DNA from 2 places in the Clostridium sp. LIBA-8553 genome. Region 2 is predicted to be linked to the other one. Evidence: predicted binding sites of a transcription regulator. Region 2 holds the regulator's gene; the other holds the start of a gene.
The links. Region 2 encodes CtsR, which represses protease genes until heat stress. Its sites were predicted from a motif close to AAGGTCAANNAAGGTCAAAT; they were not measured.

Region 1 (11,489 bases), 1.1 Mb from region 2:
TTTAATTTATTATAGTCATTATATAAGTATTTGCTACAAAAATCAAATACTATTTTTACAAAATATTTAATTTTTCATATTTTTTATTAGTTATACTATTTGTTTTTTCAATGAAATCATTTATTGAATTTAATATTTTTTTCTTTTCATCTAAACTCTTTTCTCCCCTACCGACTCTATCGCAATAAGTTAATAAAGCTATATCATGTAAATCTGAATTTAAAACCATCTCTTCTGGCTTTGCAAATGGCAAGTTTTTATCTATATAAAGATATGACATATGATATCTTATTAGATTGCTTACATCTCGTATAAACTTATCATCCTCTACTACATTTCTTAGAATATTTTCTGCAAGATTTGCTCCTACTCTATCATGATCATAAGCAGTCCATCTTCCTTTTCTCATCTTAGTAGTATCCTTTTTACCTATATCATGAAGTAAAGCTGCCCACATGAATTCTCTTTTATTATTAGCAAGTTCTCTTAAACTGGCTGCTTCATCTAAAACCTGCAAAGTATGATTCCATACATTACCCTCTGGATGATGTTTCTTTTCCTGATGAACTTTCTCTAACTCCTTTACTATTTCTAAAAAAGAATTTTCTAACTCTCCTTCTTCATTCAGAGAAATTAAAAATTTTGATGGAACTTTATCTTCTAAAATATGCTTTTCTAAAACTTTAAATAATTCTCTATCATTCATAGTAAAACTCCTAAACTTTATATTATAATTTTATCTATCAAATTAATCTCAAGTAGAACTTATTTTAAACTTAAGATTAATTATATTTTACCACTAATTTTTAAATTCAATTCCTATAATGAATTGTCAGAAAATTACTACTTTATGTTTTTGATTCCTGTAAATAAGCCATTCTGCCTTTTATGGCACTTATATATTTGCACAAATTTTCCTTTTCATATTGAATTACTTAAAAAATTAATGTTAAAATATCACTGTCGGTATTCTATCTTAGAAGCTGAACAATTTTTTCACGGTTAAAAACTTAATAACCGAATTATATCCCAAAGGGAATAAGAACGGAGGAGAGTCAATGAGTGCAGTTTATCAAACTAGACAAAAGACGAGAAAACTAGTAGTTATTGGTATGCTATCTGGTATATCAATTTTCCTAGGATTAACAGGATTAGGTTTTATAAATATTCCACCTGTTAAAGCCACTATTATGCATATTCCTGTTATAATAGGTGCTATTATTGAAGGACCAATTGTAGGAGGATTAATAGGACTAGTATTTGGATTATTTTCTATGTATCAAGCTTTTACGGCACCAATGCCAACTAGCTTTATGTTTTGGAATCCTATTATAGCTTTAGTTCCTAGAATTCTTATAGGTGTAGTAAGTTACTATGTATACGCATTTATGATTAAGGGAGTTAAAAAGAATTTAAAAGCCACAACTTTTATAAGTTCTCTTATTCTTGGAGTTCTTTTATTTATAAGTTCATTAGCTTTAACAAATTCTTTACTTACATCAGCTATAATTGGAATTTTATTCTTTGTAGCAAGCGTAATTATTATGTTTAAATTTAAACATAATAATAAAGAAGAAGCCTTATCTATAGGTACAGCTTCCGTAATTGGAACCTTAGTAAACACTGTTGGTGTACTTGGTTTAACATATGTTTTTTATTTAGAAAGATATGCTTCTGCTTTAGGAATATCTGAACAAGCTGCTAAATTAACTTTAGCAGGAATAGGTATAACAAATGGAATACCTGAGGCTTTTATATCTGCCTTAATATCTATACCTGTTATACTTGGAGTTAGAAAAATATTAAAATAATTTTATAAATATGTTTTAGCGTATAGCTTATTAAAGTTATACGCTAAAATTTTATTTAATGAATAGTAAAGGTTTAATAATGTGAGGTGTATATTATATGTTTGAAATAAAAATTACTGATATTGACGGATTTAAGTTAGGACATGCGCATAATTTTGAAGGTGCTACTGGATGTACAGTTTTGATTTGTGAGGAAGGAGCTTCTGGTGGTGTTGATGTACGTGGTGGTGCGCCAGGTACTAGAGAAACAGATCTTTTAAATCCAATGGAAATGGTTGATAAAGTTCATGCTGTTGTATTATCTGGTGGCTCTGCATTTGGTCTTGATGCTTGTTCTGGAGTTATGGAATACCTAGAAAATAAAAATGTTGGCTTTGATGTAGGCGTAGCTAAAGTCCCTATAGTGTGCGGAGCTGTTTTATTTGACTTAATATGTGGAAATCCAAAAGTAAGACCTGATAAGGAAATGGGAATAGAAGCTTGTAAAAATTCCGAAGATTATAAAGATTCAAAAAATGGTAACATCGGTTGTGGTACTGGTGCTACTGTAGGTAAAGCTATAAATCCTAAATTTGCAATGAAAGGTGGCTTTGGAAGCTATGCAGTGCAAGTTGGTGACTTAAAAGTTGGTGCTATTGTTGGGGTTAATAGTCTTGGAGATATCGTTGATCCAAATAATAATAATAAAATCATTGCTGGTGGATTAAGTGAAGATATGAAAGCCTTCATTGACACTGAGGAAAGTTTAATAGGCAACTATGCAAATCCTAGAAATGCTTTTAAAGGTAATACCACTATAGGGGCCATAGTCACTAATGGTAAGTTTAATAAAGCTCAAACTAATAAGATTGCTTCTATGGCTCAAAACGGCTTTGGAAGAACCATAAGACCAGCTCATACTATGTTTGACGGTGATACAATCTTTGCTCTTTCTTCAAATAAAGTAGCTGCTGATATAAATGTTGTTGGTCTTTTAGCTGCTCAAGTTATGGAAAAAGCTATTATTAAGGCAGTAAAAGAGGCAGATACCTGTCATGGATTTCTAGCTTATAAAGATTTAAATTTTGATGTATAATATTTTGAACTCAAGCAGATGCTATTTCTGTTTGAGTTTTTTTATTTGATTTATTAGTTATTATAAAATTTAAAAATTATTTTTTCATTTTATTCCATAACATGTCTTTTAATCCTGTAATGGATATCATTTTATAGTTTATTAAATCTATTTCTGCACATCATAATAGCGAAAGGAAAAGAAAACTTCTCCTTTCAAAAAATCTCATTTAACTTAAAAGGAGGAATTCAAAATGGCACAATTAGTTCCAGAAGCAAAAAACGGATTAGCAAAATTTAAGAATGAGGTAGCAAATGAAATGGGAGTACCATTCTCAGATTACAATGGTGACCTAAGTTCAAAACAATGCGGAAGCGTTGGTGGAGAAATGGTTAAAAGAATGGTAGAAAAATACGAACAATCAATGAAATAATAAAAAAGACTAGAGGATAAGAAATTCTTATCCTCTAGTCTTTTTCTTAAGAAACCTTTTGAAGCATAAAGTTTCTCCAATTTCCATCCTCTATTAAAATACTATTATTTTCAAATTCTTCTTTATCATTCATTGCATAATAATAAACATAACATTTTTCTGGTGATTTTTTTCCTAGGATTTCTACATCCATTTCAACTCTATTATATTCATTACTATTATTATTAACTCCAAAGTAACCTTCCATAAGATCCATAGCATTTATTACATCTTCATAATCAAGAATAGTCATTACCTCTCCATATACAAAACCATCCCCCTCTACTAAAGCAGGATATCCCTTTTTAGGCATATGATATAAAGTTCCTTTTACTCTTCCTAATTCACTCTTTATAACTTTTCCTTTTAAGTACTTATCATAGTTGAAAAATCCTGTTCTTAAACTTCCATAAACAAAGATTTTTCTTTTTATCCTAGGTTCTAACATTAGCAAACAGCGCCTCCTATAACTTTGATATCATTATCATTTAAAACAATAGCTTTTATACTAAGCTCTAATCCTTTTGCTATATCATTAATTGACATAGATGGTGTATTGGGTTTACTTACAACCTGAGCTGGAATATAAGGTACATGTATAAATCCTGCTCTTATATTTTTATACTTCTTATTAACTAAGTGTAAAACTCCATACATCACATGATTACAAACAAAAGTTCCTGCTGTATTAGAAACAGATGCTGGTATTCCATTATCCAACATTTCCTTAACCATTGCTTTTATAGGTAAATTACTAAAGTATGCACTTTCTCCATCTTCATATATAGGAATATCTATTGGTTGATTTCCCTCATTATCTTTTATTCTGGCATCATCAATATTTATAGCTACTCTCTCTGGAGTTATACCAAATCTTCCTCCAGCTTGTCCTATTGAAATAACTACATCTGGATTAATCTCATTTATCTTCTCTTCAATTTTTTCAAGAGATTTTCTAAAAACTGTAGGTATTTCTAACTTGATAACCTCAGCTCCCTCTATATTTTCTGGTATCATTTTAACAGCTTCTAAAGCTGGATTTATACTCTCTCCTCCAAAAGGATCGAATCCTGTGATTAATACTTTCATTCTCATACACTCCTTACTTTAAAATCATAGTTAATTAAAATGCTAAGAAATACATTAATGCTATATGTATCACTAATAAAATTATAGCAAATAAGCTTTGACATTTCATAACCACATTCTTATCTTTTGTCTCTAAAAGAGCCGCTGGCATTACATTGAAGTTTGCTGCCATTGGTGTTAATAATGTTCCACAGTATCCTGCTGTTAAGGCTAAGGCTCCCGCTACAGCAACATTAGCTCCTTGAGCAAATACAAACGGTAATCCTATTCCTACAGTTATAACTGAGAAGGCTGCAAAGGCATTTCCCATTATCATAGTGAATACGGCCATACCTACACAGTAAGCTGTTACACCAGCTAATATATGCCCTTCTGGGATAAAATTAGATATTCCTGATGATATAACATCTCCAACACCTGCAGCAGTAAATACTGTTCCTAAGGCTGCTAAAAGCTGAGGTAATATACTTGTAGATCCAACTGACTGAACCATTCTATTACTATCTTCTACTAAGTGCTTAGGCTTAGCTTTTAATACTATAAATGTTGTTATTACCGCTACCACTGAAGATATACCTATCGCAACAGTCCCTGATAAACTTGTAAATTGGGCAATTACCAAAGAACCTATTGCTATTACGATTGAAGGTAAGAAAATCTTATTCTTTAACTTCTTAGCTTGCATTTCTGCAAAATCTATATTAGGCATCTTTAAGTTTCCTATATTAACTTGCTTACTTGCCGTTAATACACCTATAACTAAAAGTAAAGCTCCTACTACTACTGGTGGAATAGCTCCTCCAGCTATGAATATAATTGATAGTATAGTCCAAAAAATTGCTGTTCCTATTCTAGTTTTATGTTCTTTATCTCTTAGTGTGTCAATTGCCGTATTTAACATTAAAAGACCTACTATTATATAAAAGATTTCAAGCAATATATTAGAAATCATTTCCATATTCATTAAATCTCACCTCTACTTTACTTCTTCTTTGTTCTTTGATAGGTTTTTACTTAACTTTTTATCTAATAACTTATTTTGCAATACTCCTAGTATTAAAGCTATTATAGCTATTGGTACTGAAGCCTTTGCTATTTCTAGAGTACTAACTCCATACCCTAATTCTTGTAGTGTTCCAGCTATTAAAAGTACTCCTGAACTTGCTAAGAATACATTCTGTCCAAAGAAATTACCATAATTATCCATAGCCGCTGCTGTTCCCTTTATTAAATCTTCGTTTTTATCATCTATTTTTCCATATTTACTTATTGCTGCTCCTTGAGCCATTGGATTTATAAGTGGTCTTATAAACTGCGCTTGTCCACTTAATCTTAGTGAAACTGCTGCCCCAGCCTCTCTAATGAATAGGTAACAACTTAAAAGTTTTCCAGTTGACATATTTTTCATATTTTTTATTAAAGTTATAGCTCTTTCTTTTAAACCAAATCTCTCACACATACCGATTACAGGTAAGGTTAAAATAAATAAAGTCATATGTCTTTGACTTACAAAAGTTGAACCTAATTTTTCTAATATTTCATATACACTCATATCTGCTACTAACCCAGTAGCTAAACCTGCAACTAATACAACAGCTATAGTATCAAACTTTAATGCAAATCCTATTATTACGATTAATATTCCTATTAGTTCCATCATTATCTCCCCTTTTCAATTTATCATCTTAATACCGTTAAAATTTTCTTTTTATTATTTTAAAATTATTATAACCATAAATTTATCAATTTTCTACAGTTTTTTATGAATATTTTTTAAATTTAAGACTTTTTTATTATCATTTTAATTTTATTTTCATTTTATTTAAAGTTTATTTAAAATTAAAACAAAAAAAGAAACCATAGGTCTTATTTAAAACCTACGGTTTCTTTTAATTAATATTTTATTTTCTTGAAACTATAATTTTTCCATCTACTCCATCTATTAAAGCAACAGATCCATCATAAATTTCTCCTGCTATTATCTTCTTAGCTATTTCAGTTTCTAATACATTACTTATATATCTCTTTAATGGTCTAGCTCCATATACTGGATCATATCCTTCTTCAGCTAATATATCTTTAGCTGCATCAGTAACTTCAAGAGTTATATTTCTTTCTCTTAATCTATTTTCAACATCTCTTAAGAAGATATCTATAATTTTCTTAATACCTTCACTACTTAAAGGTCTAAACATTATAATGTCATCTACTCTATTTAAGAATTCTGGTTTGAATCTTAACTTCATTTCATTCATTACATTTTCTCTAACATCATCTTCTATACCTTCATTAGATTTATTTTCTAATAAATAGCTACTTCCTATGTTAGAAGTCATAATAATTATAGTGTTTTTAAAGTCAACAGTTTTACCTTTGTTGTCTGTTAATCTACCATCATCTAGTATTTGAAGGAATAAATTAAATACATCATCGTGTGCTTTTTCTATTTCATCAAATAATATTACTGAATATGGATTTCTTCTAACAGCCTCTGTTAATTGTCCACCTTCTTCATATCCAACATATCCTGGAGGAGGTCCTATTAATCTAGATACAGCATGTTTTTCCATATATTCAGACATATCTATTCTTACTATATTATCTTCGCTATCAAACAGATTTCTTGCTAAAGTTTTTGCAAGCTCTGTTTTACCAACCCCAGTAGGTCCTAAGAATATAAATGATCCTATTGGCTTTCTTTCATCTTTAAGTCCAGCTCTAGCTCTTATTACTGCATTAGCAACAGCAGTTGTAGCTTCGTCTTGACCTATTACTCTTTCTCTTAGCTCTTCTTCTAATCTTAAAAGTTTTTCTCTTTCACTTTCAACTAGTTTTGTAACAGGAATTCCAGTCCATTTTGAAATTATTTCTGAAATTTCATTTTCAGTAACTTCTTCTTTTAATAATGCATTTTCATTATCTTTTTCCATTGAAGCTTCTTGTTCTTTTATTTGACGTTCAAGCTCTGGAATTCTTCCATATTTAAGTTCTGCAACTTTATTTAAATCATATTCTCTTTCATATTTTTCAGCTAATCCTCTTGCTTCATCTAATTCAGCTTTTAAGTCTCTAACTGCTGAAATATGAGATTTTTCTTTTTCGTATTTAATTGTCATTTCATCATTTTTATCTTGAAGTTCAGCAAGCTCTTTTTCTAAAGCGACTAATCTTTCTTTTGATGCATCATCACTTTCTCTTGATAAAGCTTCCTTTTCAGTTTCAAGCATTAAAATTTTTCTTCTTATAATATCTAATTCAGTTGGAAGAGAATCTATTTCACTTCTTATCATTGCACCAGCTTCATCTATTAAATCTATAGCCTTATCTGGTAAATATCTATCTTGAATATATCTATGAGAAAGTTTTGCAGCAGCTACTATTGCTGAATCATGGATTCTAATTCCATGGTGAATTTCAAATCTTTCTTTTAATCCTCTTAAAATTGATACAGTTTCCTCAACTGTTGGTTCTTCAACTATTACAGGTTGGAATCTTCTTTCTAAAGCTTTATCTTTTTCAATATATTGTCTATATTCATCAAAAGTTGTAGCTCCTATACAGTGTAATTCACCTCTTGCAAGCATTGGCTTAATAAGATTTCCTGCATCCATTGCACCATCTGTTTTACCTGCTCCTACTATTGTATGAATTTCATCTATGAATAAAAGAATTTTTCCCTCTGAGCTTTGAACTTCTTTTAATACAGCTTTTAATCTTTCTTCAAATTCTCCTCTGTATTTTGCACCAGCTATTAAAGCTCCCATATCTAATGAGATAATAACCTTATCTTTTAATCCTTCTGGTACATCCCCTCTTACAATTCTTTCTGCTAATCCTTCAACTATAGCAGTTTTACCAACTCCAGGTTCACCTATTAATATTGGATTATTCTTAGTTTTTCTTGAAAGAATTCTAACAGCTCTTCTTATTTCTTCATCTCTTCCTATAACAGGATCTAATTTATGTTGTTTTACAAGTTCTATTAAGTTAGTTCCATATTTATCTAATGCTTCATAAGTTCCTTCTGGGTCTTGTGAATCAACTCTTTGACTTCCTCTAACCTCGTTTAAAACCTTTAAGAATCCATCTTTAGTTATATTATTTCTTCTTAAGATTTCTCCCACAACTCCATTTTTATCTATATCCATAATTGCAAGCATTACATGCTCAACACTTATATATGAATCCTCAAATTGTTTTGAAATTTCTTCTGCTTTTATTAATACTTCATTTATTCTTCTTGTAGCAGTAACACCTGATGATTGTGCTGCTTCTCCTAAGACTTTAGGCATTTTATCTATTTGAACATGAATGTCTCTTTTTAATGACTCAACATTAACACCCATTTTTTCAAATATATTAGGAATTAAACCATCTTTTTGATTCACTAATGCTGAAAATAAGTGAATTACATCTAATTGTTGATTATTATATCTAACTGCTATTTCATAAGCATCATTTAAGCTTTGTTGTACTCTTAATGTCATTTTATCTGCATTCATTTTATCACCTCAATATTCTCTTGTTTGTATCTTATGTAATAATAATACTATAAAAGTCAAAGAAAGTCAAAGTCTATTTTTAGCTTTTAATTTTTTTCTTATTATCTTAATTAATATCCTCTTTTCTTTATAAACTATTAGTTAATAATAATTTATATTAATAAATTTAAAACTAATTCTCTATTTAAATAACAAAATGTATTTTTATTTCAAAAAAATAGCAATATTATATACATAATATTTTAAATTCTTATATTGTTATACTTAATATATGTTGATATTATTAAACTATACTGACTTTAACAACTTTAACTAACAAGGATGGTGTTTTAAATTTGGAATTAAAAGTTTTTGAATTCACTAAAGCTACTTTGGAATTACTTAAGGATATAAAAAAGGAACTTGCATATAGTGCAAATTTATTAGATGATTTTTTCTACTCCTTACTAGAAAATTCTTGTGAAGGTTTTTTTAATATATCAACTAGAGTAAAATCCGCTTCAAGCTTAAAAGAAAAGATAATACGACATAACTATTATCTTAAATATAACTCTCCTAAGGATTTATTTGAAAATTTATCTGATTTAATAGGGGTAAGAATAGAATGTAGATTTATAGAAGATGAAGAGCATATTTTTAAATTCATAAGAACAGTTTTTAACTGTACTAATGAAGAGGGTTTCAATTATTCTTCTCAAAACCCTAATATATTTTTAGACCTAAATGAACATCAACCTTTAAAACAAAAAAATGGTTTTGAATTATATAGAATAGATGGCTTTGTAGTTAATGAAGGTGAAAAATTTAACTTTGAACTTCAAATAAAATCAATGGTAAATAATTTTTGGGGAGAAATTGAACATAAGATTATTTATAAAAATTATAACATGATTTTAGGTGATAAGTTTTATAAAAATATACTTCATTCTATTAAGAATAATTTATGTTTAATAGATAACCAACTTCTTACAATATTTAATCATGTTAATTCCAACATGAATAATACTCCTGGTATGGGAATTAAAAAAGAAGGTATAGAACTTCTTTTATCTAAAATGATTTATGATATCTACTCTTCTAAAGTAAAAAATGAATTGGGAATATCAATTGACTTTAGAAATGCTTGCGATATAATAATTGATTACATATTTACAAAGAATAATTGTAATACATCTGAAGATTACTACACCACTTTTATAAATACTTCTGTAAGATTAAATGAAGTTTTTAAAAATTCTATTTCTTTTAAGAATAAATTATCTATTGGAAATGAGCCTTTAGACTTTGATTCAGATTTTTCTATTTCTATAGGCAATAAATTGGCTCATGCTATGAACTATGATTTCCACTGGAATCTATTTTTCAAAATATTATTTCAAATAGAACCAGGTAATAATAGAGAGGACTTCTATTCATTTATAAACTATTTAGAAACTATTTTTTCTAAAAGAGATTCTTATTTGAATCTATATTTACTCTTCTCATCTGATGAAGTTTCTATAATAAAGGAAGATATTTTATCCGCTTTAAGCAAAGCATTTTTAGAAGTTGATTCCTTAAAATTCATATATAGAGATAAACTTTCCGAAATATTTAATGTCATTGATGATTATGTTAAATTCTTATGTGAAAATATGGAATCCTATGAAGGATATTCAGATTATAAATGCTTATATACAGAATATCTTTACCTTAATATATTAAGTATTTTTAATTCTGAAATAAACATAAATTCAATTCTTGAATTTGTTAAGGAGTTAAAAAATAGTAAATGTAAACTTAGAATAAGCTATAAAGGGATTAAATTACTAGCTTCAAATAACATTAATTCTCCAATTAACACATGTGAGCTTTTAGAGCAAATTTATATTAGATAATGAATAATTAAAATATCAGTCTGCACAAATTTAATTATTGTACTGATATTTTTAATATACGAAGGAGGAAGTTTTATGCACTTTTTTTTAAGCGCAATATTTTTAATAAATATTATATTCATATTATCAATTATATTTTTTGAAAGGAAAAATCCTGCAACTACTTGGGCATGGATTTTAATATTAACATTTTTACCTATAATAGGATTTATTATTTATATTCTTTTTGGTCAAAACATAACACGTGAGAAAAACTTTAAGAAAAAAATTACAGATGATAAAACAAAACAAAAATACTTAAATGCATTTAAAGCACATTACAAATTAGATGATATTTCTTTAAAATATAAAGATTTAATAATGATGAACTTTAATAATGATAACTCAACTTATACTCAACGTAATGATATAGATCTATATTTTGATGCTCACAGTCTTTTTGAAGAGATGATAAATGAAATAGAACAAGCAAAAGAATTTATTCATATGGAATTTTATATTTTTAAAAGCGATGAAATTGGTAAAAAAATATTAAAAGCCTTAACAGAAAAAGCTAAAGAAGGAGTTGAGGTAAAACTACTAGTAGACTCTATTGGTAACTCTATACATAAAAAATATATAGATGACTTTAAGGCTGCTGGTGGAGAATTTAAAATATTCTTTCCTGGCTTTTGCAAATATATA
Region 2 (11,489 bases):
CCATCTCTTGGATTCTAGCATCATATGATTTACATTCTTCTTCAACATTCTCAGCTAATCCATTAGGCACGAATGTTTTATTCTTATCTATGTTTATATGATTAAATAAGTTTGTGTTCATGAAGTATCTATAACTTTGGTCATGATCTCCTGGTAAACCAACATACTCATCTAAGTTTATGCTTGTAACTTTTGAGAAATCTAATTCTCCTTCGTTGTACATTCTGATAAGTTCTTTATACATTCCAACTGGAGTTCCACCAGTAGCTAATCCTAAAACAATCTCAGGATTTGATTTTATGCTTTCAGCCATTTCATTTGCTGCAACTTTGCTCATTTCATCGTAATTTTTAGTAACAATTAATCTCATTTCAATTTCCCCTCTCTCTTAGAAATATTAATTTCTAAAACATATTTATCTGATCTATAAATTGCGTCTTCAACGTAAATTATTTCACCTTCTGAATTTAAAGCTGCATTATGACTTCTTAAAAGAGGTACTTGTTTATCGACATTGAATAATGTTTTTAACTCCTCATCCATAATTACGGCTGCTAAAGCTGATTCTGTACTTTCTATAACATATCCTTTTTCTTCTAATAACTTAAATAAAGAACCCTCTAAATCCTCTTTAGTTACAAAACCACAATATTCACAAGGAATATAAACAACCTCATTAGCAACAGCTTCCCCATCAACTAATCTTAACCTATTTATTTTATAGATTTTTTCAACCTCAAAAGTATCTGCCAATTCATCAGGTGTATTAATAACTTCAAAATCTAAAACCTTAGTTGTTAAACTTCTTCCTGCTTTTTTTATAATATCTGAGAAACTCATCATATCTTCTTGCTTTACTTTAGGTTCACATACGAAAGTTCCCTTTCCTTTTTCTCTAACAAGAAGTCCTTCTTGTACTAACTCCCCTAAAGCCTGTCTGACAGTCATTCGACTTACACCATAAGCCTCTGTTAACTCTCTTTCACTTGCTATACACTGTCCTACTTGCCAAGTACCCTTTGTTATTTTTTCCTTTATCATCTCTTTTAATTGGTAATACACAGGTATAGGACTATTTTTATCTATCATGATTTCTCCTCCTAATTAAATTATACTCAACTGGTTCTAACTTGTCTAGACCACTATACATTCATTTTCAATAATTTCATATTTAGTCTATGTTATATTTTATCATTTATTATTAAATATTTTCCACTTTTATCAATAATAATGAATATCTATTGTGTTTTTATCAAATACTATAAATAAAAACTAGGAGGGACTCTATTGAACTTAAAGGATAAACTTAATAATAATTCTATAATTTCTGAAAACCCGCTACATTCTAATAATGCAGGTTTAACTAATTTATCTTCTTTTTTTAATAATCATAGTGAAGCCGCTATGTATAATTTAATTTACAATGACCATTTAGATGATAATCAAATTAAATAATTATTTTTATTGATTTAAATCACATATTTTATACACTTTTAATAATTAAAATAAGGGTATATTAGAAATTGATTTACATAGGAGATGATAATATGGTAAAAGTTTATTCAACAAACTCTTGTCCATGGTGTGTAAAAGCAAAACAATATCTTAAATCAAAAAATGTTGAATTTGAAGATTTAAATGTACAAACAGATATGATTGCTAGAGAAGATATGCTTAAAAAGAGTAAACAAATGGGCGTTCCTGTTTTAGATATAAATGGAACTATTATAGTTGGTTTTGATAAGAACGCTATTGATACAGCATTAAATGAATAGAATAGAAATATTGAAATAGAGAGATATTAAAAATATCTCTCTATTTTTTATAAAATATAATAAGACTATAAGTACGTATTTTAAAGTTTTTTACTTAAAATTACTGTGCTTATAGTCTTATATTAATTTTATTATCTTATTGTAATTACTGTAGCTTTTGGTCTAGACATAGCTTCTATTGAGTATCTTATTCCTTGAGTTCCCATCCCTGAAGATTTTACTCCTAAGAATGGGAAATGATCTGGTCCTCTTTCAGTTTTATTATTAACATGAACAGTTCCAACTTCTAATTTATCAGCAATATAAAAGGCTTCATTTATATCCTTAGTAAATACTGATGATTGTAAACCATATTTGGATGCATTAGCTATTTTTATTGCCTCATCTTTATCATTTACTCTTATGATAGGTAAAACTGGTCCAAAAGGCTCTTCCCACGCTAATCTCATATCTGTAGTAACATTGTCAAAAAGAGTAGCCTCTATTAGGTTTCCTTTTCTGTGACCACCACAAACTAAAGTAGCACCTTTTTCTTCTGCATCCTCAATTAGTTCCATAACAAAGTCAGCTGCTTTATTATCTATAAGAGGTACTATTGTTACATCTTCAATTTCTAATGGATTTCCCATTTTTAATTTATTTATTTTTTCTTTTAGTTTTTTAACTAGTTTATCAGCAACTGAATCCATTACTAATATTCTCTTAACAGCAGTACATCTTTGTCCTGAATATGAATAACCTCCAGCAATTATATTATCAACAGTTAAATCTAAATCTGCATCTTCTAAAACTATTGCTGCATCCTTTCCACCAAGTTCCATAAGAAGCGGTTTCATCACTGTTATTTCTGAAATTCTTCTTCCTATTTCTGTACTTCCTGTAAAGTTTATAAAATCTATTTTTCTATGAGTTACACAATAATCTCCAATTTCGCTACCTCTTCCAGTAACAGTATTTAAAACTCCACCCGGAAGACCAGCATCATGGAACATTTTAGCCAAATATAAAGCTGATAAGCTTCCTTGAGTCGCTGGCTTTAAAACAACACTGTTTCCAGCCACTATAGCAGGTGCTATTTTTGAAGCTGATAAATTAACTGGATAGTTAAAAGGTGATATAGCCAATACAACACCTAACGGCTCTCTTGTTACTACTGATATCTTACTTCTATTAAATCCAGGGAAATTATCTGATGGTATGCTCTCTCCATCCATACCTTTAGCTGCATCCGCTGTGAATCTAATATAGTCTGCAGTTCTACTTACTTCTGATAATGCGCTTTTTTTATCCTTAGCAACTTCTCTTATCATTATTTCTGCTAACTCATCTTTATGCTCTTCTAATAAATCTGCAGTCTTATAAAGTAAGTGTGCTCTTTCATTTAAAGGAACTTGATTCCATTCTTTCTGTGCTTTTTCTGCATTTTCGATAATTATATCTACATCTTCTTTAGAAAGACTTTGTATTTTACCAACTAAACTACCATCTAAAGGTGATTTTATATCTATAAATTTGTCTGATTTATTTTCATAGAAGCTTCCACCCATAAAATTATAAAATATATTTTCTTTAGTATTCATAGTATCACCTTCTATTTTATTTTTTCTATAGCTGCATCAATCTTTTGCTTATCAAATCCAACTATAACATCATTTCCTATAACAGCAACTGGTACTGATCTTTGACCTGAAACTTCTAGTACTTCATTTCTGTCTTCTTTACCGTCAGCAACTGTTATTGTTTCATATTCAACGCCTAATTTTTGTAAATATTTTTTTAATTTATTACATGGTCCACACCATTCAACTGAATATACTTTTACCATTATTATCTCTCCTTTATTTCTGAAATATATTTGTCTGCATTTAAGGCTGCTATAGTTCCATCTGAAACAGCAGTAGTTATTTGTCTAAACATTTTATCTCTAACATCTCCTGCTACATAAACACCCTTAACGTTAGTTCTCATATTTTCATCGGCTTCAATATAGCCATTATCTTTAATTCTTATATACTCTCTAAACATAGCTGTTTTAGGTTCTGTTCCAATATATCCAAAGACTCCATTTATAGAAATTTCTTTTTCTTCTCCAGTCTTTGTATTTCTTATTTTTGCAACTTCAACAAAATCTCCACCTAAAACATCAACTAAATCCCAGTTATACATTATTTCAATATTTTCCTTCTTACTAGCAGCCTCTAAAGTTTTAGCTTCAGCACGAAAATAATCATATCTTCTTATAACAATTACTTTCTTAGCAATATTAGATAAGTATAAAGCTTCTTCTAAAGCAGCATTTCCACCACCAACAACAGCAACAACCTCATCTTGATAAACTGCTCCATCACATACTGCACAGTAATGTATTCCCTTACCTAAATATTTGTTTTCACTCGGAATAGGTAATCTCTTAGGTGTAGCTCCTGTAGCTATTATTACAGCCTTTGGCTTATATATATAGTCTCCAGTTTCTACAATTTTCTCATCATCTTTTAATGAAACATTCTCTATAAAATCAAACTCATCTATTGTAGCTCCACAAGCTTCTGCTTGTGCTTGAATTCTATCAGCAAGCTCATTACCTGTTATCTCAATAAAACCTGGATAATTTTCAACAGTATAAGTTGATCTTACTTGCCCTCCGATTATATTATCTTCTAAAACTAAAGTATCTAACTTTGCTCTTGAAGCATATATTGCAGCTGTTAGTCCTGCTGGACCTGCTCCAATTATTATTAAATCAATTTCTTTAACTTCTTTTTCCATAATAACACTCCTTACTGAGGTTAAATTTATTATTTGTATTATATGATATATTATTCGATATACCCCCTTAGGGTACCTGTTTTTTATTAATTATACTCCTTATTAAATAATTTTTCAATGATAATTATTATTAATTATAAATTTTATTGAATTTTATATTTATTCTACCAAAAAAGCCCTATTATATTCTGTGATTTAGAATACAATAGAGCTTAACTTTATTTTCTTTTTTTATTTATCTTTACTTTTACTTTCTTAGTCTTAAACATTGTATTAATTCCATCAATAGTTCTTTTTTGTACATAAACAAATAATGCTACCACTCCTATTAAGATAAATATAACCGATGATCCCCATTTATCAGAATTAAGCACTACAGAAATTAATAAAACTCCTAATAACGCTATAGGTAATGATAAACTTTTACTTACCTCTTTTCTATCTCTCTCAGTCATATTTTCAATTGCAGCATCTTCAATTTTAAAAAGTTCTAACTTTTGCTTTGACCATACAAAGAAAGCAACTCCAAAGGCTAATATCCCAATTATAATACCGATTAATTCCATAATATCCCCCACACCATTTTAATTATAAAAAAATAAGATTACATATATTTTACCATATATAACCTTATTATACATTATAATCAAACTGTTTTTTTAAATTTTACAACATTATCTTCTAGTAAAACATCTACCTCAGTACCTTTTAATATATTCCCATTCAAAAGTTCCTCACTTAATTTATCTTCAATATATTTGGTTATAACCCTTCTTAATGGACGTGCTCCATACTTTAATTCAGTTCCTTTTTTAACCAAAAACTCTTTACACTCTTGTGAAAAGTTTAAAGAAAGTTGTAAGTCATTTAATCTCTCTTTTAATGAGCCTATCATAAGATCTACAATTTTGAGAAGATGTTCCTTCTCCAAGCTATGAAATACAACAATATCATCTAATCTATTTATAAACTCAGGCTTAAAACTTTGTTTAAGTTCTTCTAGCATAAGACTTTTCATATTATCATAATCTTGTTCATTATCTTCTCTTGCACTAAATCCTACTGCATTCTTCTTATCTAGTTTATCTGCTCCAATATTAGATGTCATTATTATTATTGTGTTTTTAAAATCTACTGTTCTTCCTTTTCCATCCGTCAAAACTCCATCTTCTAATATTTGAAGAAGAACATTAAATATATCTGGATGTGCCTTTTCTATTTCATCAAAAAGTATTACTGAATAAGGGCTTCTTCTTACCTTCTCCGTAAGTTGACCACCTTCTTCATACCCTACATATCCTGGAGGAGCTCCAATTAATCTAGCTACTCCATGCTTTTCCATATACTCAGACATGTCAAGTCTAATAAACTTATTTTCATCACCAAACATAGCTTCTGCTAAAGCCTTACAAAGCTCTGTTTTTCCAACACCTGTAGGTCCTAAGAATGCAAATGATCCAATAGGCCTTTTCGGATCTTTGAGTCCTACTCTTGATCTTCTTACTGCTTTAGATATGGTTTTAATTGCCTCCAATTGGCCTATAACTCTCTTACTTAGCTTTTCCTCTAACTTAAGAAGTCTACTAGATTCTTTTTCAGTTAGTCTTTCTACTGGAATTTGAGTCCACTTTGAAACTACCTTTGCAATATGTTCCTTATTTACTTCATATATTTTAGAAGCATTCTCTTCCCTCCAAAGTTCTCTATCCCTCTCTAGCTCTTCCTGTAAAAGTAACTCTTGATCTCTTAGTCTCGCTGCTAGCTCGAAATCTTGTATCTTTATAGCCTCTTCTTTTTCTACTTTTAGATTAGAAATTAACTCCTCTTGTTTAAAAAACTTAGGTGGAGTAATCATACTTTCTATTCTTACTTTAGCAGCAGCTTCATCTATCAAATCAATAGCCTTATCTGGTAAAAATCTATCAGTTATATATCTACTAGATAAATTTACTGCTGCCTCTATAGCTTCATCTGTTAATTTTACATTATGATGTATTTCATATTTTTCTTTTATTCCATGTAGTATTAGTATGGAATCCTCTTTGTTTGGTTCCTTTACTACTATTGGTTGAAATCTTCTCTCTAAAGCAGAATCCTTTTCTATATTTTTTCTATATTCATCAGTTGTTGTTGCTCCTATACATTGTATTTCTCCTCTAGCTAAAGCAGGTTTTAATATATTTGAAGCATCTATGGCACCTTCAGCACCTCCTGCTCCAACAATGTTGTGAATTTCATCTATGAATAGTATTATATCTTCTGAATATTTTACTTCGTTTAAAACCTTTTTAAGACGTTCCTCAAACTCACCTCTATATTTTGCTCCAGCTAACATTGAAGTAACATCTAAAGTATATATTCTTTTATTTTTAATCATGTCAGGTACTTCACCTAATAAAATCCTTTGTGCTAATCCTTCTACAACGGCAGTTTTTCCTACCCCTGGTTCTCCTATTAAACAAGGATTATTTTTCATTCTCCTACAAAGTATTTCTAAAAGTCTTTGTGTTTCATCTTTTCTTCCTATAACAGGATCTAATCTATTTTTATCCGCTCTTTCTATTAAATCTATGCCATACAAATTTAACGTAGGAGTGTCTTTTCTTTTTGGCTTCTCTTTTTCTTTAATACTTCTATTTTCCTTATTAGGAATTCTACCAAGTATATTATTTAATTTATCACTTATATTTTTTATATCATTTTTAACTATTTTATTTAGGATTAAATTAGCTACACCTTCTTTTTCCTTTATTAAGGCTAACAATATATGCTCCGGTCTTGAAATACTTTGTCCTGCCTCTTTAGCAATTTCTAAACTTCTATCTAAAACTTTTTTGCATCTAGGTGTAAAAGGCACCTCATCTAAACTATAATTTATTTCCCCAATTCCAACATATAGCTTAATAAAACTTAGTACCTTTTCCTCTGTTACATTGCTCTCTTCCAAAATCCTAGAACATTGTCCATTTTCATTAATTAATCCTATTAATAAATGTTCTGTTCCCATATAGCCATGTTTAAGCATTAAAGAACTTTCTTTTCCTTTATTGATTACTATTTTGGAATTTTCATTAAAATTATCAAGACGCATCTTTTACCTCCCAATACCCTATAATTATGTGTTTAAAGCATTTCTAATAATTTTGGCTCTTTCTATTTTTAAATTCTGTATGTTTATTTTTTTATCTAAAGTTTTATTTATTATAATTGGCTGAATTTCAACCATTGCAGAATTTATAGCTTCCAGATCAACTCCTTCTATAATTCCACACTCAACACCTAATCGAACATATGATAAATATTTTAAGGCTTCACTAACATCAATAACATATGCATTTTTTAAAATACCTAATGCCCTAAAAATAGTATCCTTTAGTTCAACATATTCATTATCTAAAAGTTTATTTCTCTCTCTTTTTTCCTTTAGAATAAGTTTATTTACAATAGATATAAGAGAATCTAATATATCTTCTTCTTCCATACCTAAAGTTTTCATATTAGATACTTCATAAATATCTCCAATCCCCTTGTTGCCTAAGTTATATATACTTTTAAAAGAAATTCCATCTTCTTTTAAATCATCTTTTATTTCTCTTATGTTATTTTTTAAACTTAAAATTGGCAAATGTATTAAAACCTTTGCTCTTAATGTTGTTCCTAAATTTTTTATATTTGATGTTAAGTATCCTAACTCAGCATCAAAGGAATAGTTTATTTTTTCTTCAATTAAGTCATCTAACTTATCTACTTGAGAATATGCTTCTCTTAAACTTAATCCACTCTTTGTACATTCTATCCCAATATGCTCTTCTTCATTCAGCAATATATTAAATTCTCCATTTTTATTCATTATTAATACCATATAATCTTTATTTATAAATTCCTTTGTTAAGCCAAAATTCTCTTTATAGTAATTTATTAATTCTTCTTCATTGTCTTTTAATTTTAATACATAACACTTATCCAAAATTTTAACATCTTCTAATTGCTTTAAAACAGGTTCTACAACACTATTAAATTCTTCTCCTCTAAGAATGCATGTGAACTTGATTCCATTTATATTCCTTAATATCTTCACTTTTGATGCAATAACTATATTTCTATTGTCTTTAGGACTAATCCATTGAACCATTATTACTATCCTCCTCCATAATTTTTTTCAAATCATGTATCTTTTCTTTAGTAATAATAGCATTCTCATATTGCTCTTTAAGTATATTAATTTTCAGCTTTTCCTCTAACTTTAATATCTCTAACTTTTTAAGCTTATTTTTTATTCTTTTAGGTTGTTTTCCCATATGCTTAACATTCGCTTCTTTTGAATCTAATAAAAAATCTATGTTTTTTTTAAAGCTTTCATAACACTTTTCGCATCCAAGTAATTTATGCTCCTCAAAATTCTTATATTCCATTCCACAATTGACACAAATTAATTCTTCAGCTTCCATTATTTCATTAATACAATCTATATAATTATTTAAATCTATTAAAAAATCTTCCAAACTAATATCCTCATCTTCTAATGAAGAACTCATTATTTCAATTGCACATTTATCACAAAGCATTATAATTTCTTTATTACCATCAGTATCTTTTACTAACTGAACTGTTGCATTATTTTTATTACACCTCTCACAAAGCAAATTTCTCAACTCCCTATAAAATTACTTCAATAACACCATAAGCATAGCCTTAAAAATATCTGCCCTTGTTTCATTTATATTCTTAGAATTCTGAAGGGTTCTATCATTTATTGCAACTTTAGTAAGATTTGCTGCTTTTTCATCTATAATATTATGTTCAAGTAAGTTATCTACAATTGTGGCTGCATTATGATATGTAATTCCAGTGCCTATCTCATCATATATTAAATCTCTTCTATCAGCATGAACTTCATGAATAACTTTTTTAATAATAATATATCCTCCACCACCTCTTCTACTTTCGATTAAATATCCTTTTTCATAGGTAAATCTTGTTGTTAAAACATAATTTATTTGAGATGGTGCACATTTAAATTTGTCCGCTAACTCATTTCTTCTTATTCTTAAATTATTATCTTCTGTTTGTTCTAATAGATCCTTTAGAAAAAATTCTATTGAATCTGATAACTTAGCCATATATATCACTCCTCAAAATTTGACCTTTACTGACCTTAATACACAATATATATTAATACATTTGACTTACTTAATCAATGTAATACATCTATTCACCTATTATTTTCTGTAAATCTTTTTTAAACGAATTAAGTTTAAATAAATTATTTTTATATTTTATGTTTATTTTTATTATATGTGTCAACAATATAAATAATTTTTATAGGAGGGTTTTTAATGAATATTTATTGGTTAGGTCATTCTTGTTTTCTGATAAAAACTAATCTAGGAAAGCGTATATTAATGGATCCTTTTGATATAGATATAGGTTATATTCCTTACAAAGGAGATGTTGATGTTGTAACTATAAGCCATATGCACTTTGATCATAACTGTACAAAATATATAAATGATAAGGCAAAGGTTTTAACAGATTTAGTAGATTACCAAAATACCTTTTGTAAAATTAAATCCTTTCTCTCCTTTCATGACGATTGCTTTGGATTAAAAAGAGATAAAAACTTTATATTTAAGATTCTTTGCGATGATATCTCACTCTGTCATTTAGGTGATTTAGGACATATACTCTCTCCAAAATTAATAAAACAATTAGGCCATGTAGATATTTTATTTGTACCAGTTGGAGAGCATCTAACCATTTCTATAGAAAATTTAAAAAAAGTTATTTTAGATATAAACCCATGCTATGTAATTCCAATGCACTATAAAACTCAAAAATTAAGTTTTTACTTGAACACTTTAGATAATTTTCTTATGCAAATGAAAGATTATAAAATAACACATAATGAAGTTCTTTCTGTAAATTCAGATTCACTTCCTGATAAAACAACTATAAAAATCTTAGAACTTACATCAGAAGATATGATATAAAAAGGCTACGTCAAATGCTCTCATGCTAGAACTTTGATATAGCCTTTTCTATTAATGATAATTTTTTAAATCAATATCTATTGTTTTCTCTCCTAATTTAGCTAAATGCTTATTTATTACAGGTATTACTACATCTAAATGTTGTGTAAAATCTACTATAATATCACCACTTTTAGCTATTGATAGCGCTTTTTCAACTGCCTTTTCCTCATCAATTATTGAAAATACCTCTACTGATTCATTAGAAGTTTCTTCTATACCACTCTTTAACAAATTAGTTATTTCTAAAGTCTCTCTTCCTCTCCTATCAAAAGTTTCCTTAATTATTATTGCATCTGAATTTTTTCCAGCTATTCTTCCTAACTCTTTTATATATTCATCAAGTCTATCTCCTGGAGAAGACACTATTGAAATAATATTATTCTTTTGTAGATTCCTAGCTAAATAAAACAATTCTTCAAAAGCTTCTGGATTATGACCATAATCTAATATAATTTTGAAGTCCCCAATATCTAAAATATTTTGTCTTCCCAAATTATTATTAATATCACACTCTACATCCTTTAAAGCATTAATTACCTCACTTAAATTTTCATGAATAGCAAATATAGCTGCTATTGATACTAAAACATTATTTATGTTTGTTTTTGATTTTCCATCATGAGTGAATTTAAAATCTTTTATCTTAGAAACTATATTTTTATTTTTTCCATCATAATATATTATATTTTCATCCTCTACATACCAAGCTTCTTTTTCATTTTTTATATGTTCATCAATACACTCATTTCTTTCAAAATTAAATAAAACTAAATTGCCTTTCATCTTTAAAGCTTCATAAAGTTTTGACTCAGCTTTGATTATTACTTTTCCTTCTGGCAAAACTTCTTTAGTGGTAATTAATTTTATATTCATTAAATCATTTATATTTTCTATACCATCAGAGCCTATATGATCA

Region 1: clpB (ATP-dependent chaperone ClpB) is a predicted target of CtsR. The motif match lies at 8,981-9,000, and genes of this name have one in related genera.

The regions. Positions count from the first base shown of each region.
Region 1 is NZ_CM173489.1:2,093,114-2,104,602, forward strand. It holds gene AC2JAQ_RS09245 (HDIG domain-containing metalloprotein) at 56-706, opposite strand; gene AC2JAQ_RS09250 (ECF transporter S component) at 1,059-1,811, shown strand; gene AC2JAQ_RS09255 (P1 family peptidase) at 1,909-2,886, shown strand; gene AC2JAQ_RS09260 (alpha/beta-type small acid-soluble spore protein) at 3,119-3,298, shown strand; gene AC2JAQ_RS09265 (gamma-glutamylcyclotransferase family protein) at 3,345-3,785, opposite strand; gene pcp (pyroglutamyl-peptidase I) at 3,785-4,426, opposite strand; gene AC2JAQ_RS09275 (DUF979 domain-containing protein) at 4,461-5,390, opposite strand; gene AC2JAQ_RS09280 (DUF969 domain-containing protein) at 5,403-6,083, opposite strand; gene clpB (ATP-dependent chaperone ClpB) at 6,328-8,928, opposite strand; gene AC2JAQ_RS09290 (GTP pyrophosphokinase) at 9,264-10,805, shown strand; gene cls (cardiolipin synthase) at 10,881-11,489, shown strand, end outside.
Region 2 is NZ_CM173489.1:3,230,294-3,241,782, forward strand. It holds gene nagB (glucosamine-6-phosphate deaminase) at 1-370, opposite strand, end outside; gene AC2JAQ_RS14670 (GntR family transcriptional regulator) at 367-1,089, opposite strand; gene AC2JAQ_RS14675 (hypothetical protein) at 1,288-1,455, shown strand; gene AC2JAQ_RS14680 (glutaredoxin family protein) at 1,548-1,775, shown strand; gene AC2JAQ_RS14685 (NADP-dependent glyceraldehyde-3-phosphate dehydrogenase) at 1,907-3,355, opposite strand; gene AC2JAQ_RS14690 (glutaredoxin family protein) at 3,367-3,600, opposite strand; gene trxB (thioredoxin-disulfide reductase) at 3,603-4,541, opposite strand; gene AC2JAQ_RS14700 (hypothetical protein) at 4,760-5,107, opposite strand; gene AC2JAQ_RS14705 (ATP-dependent Clp protease ATP-binding subunit) at 5,188-7,632, opposite strand; gene AC2JAQ_RS14710 (protein arginine kinase) at 7,657-8,673, opposite strand; gene AC2JAQ_RS14715 (hypothetical protein) at 8,657-9,184, opposite strand; gene AC2JAQ_RS14720 (CtsR family transcriptional regulator) at 9,206-9,661, opposite strand; gene AC2JAQ_RS14725 (MBL fold metallo-hydrolase) at 9,878-10,531, shown strand; gene AC2JAQ_RS14730 (Mur ligase family protein) at 10,583-11,489, opposite strand, start outside.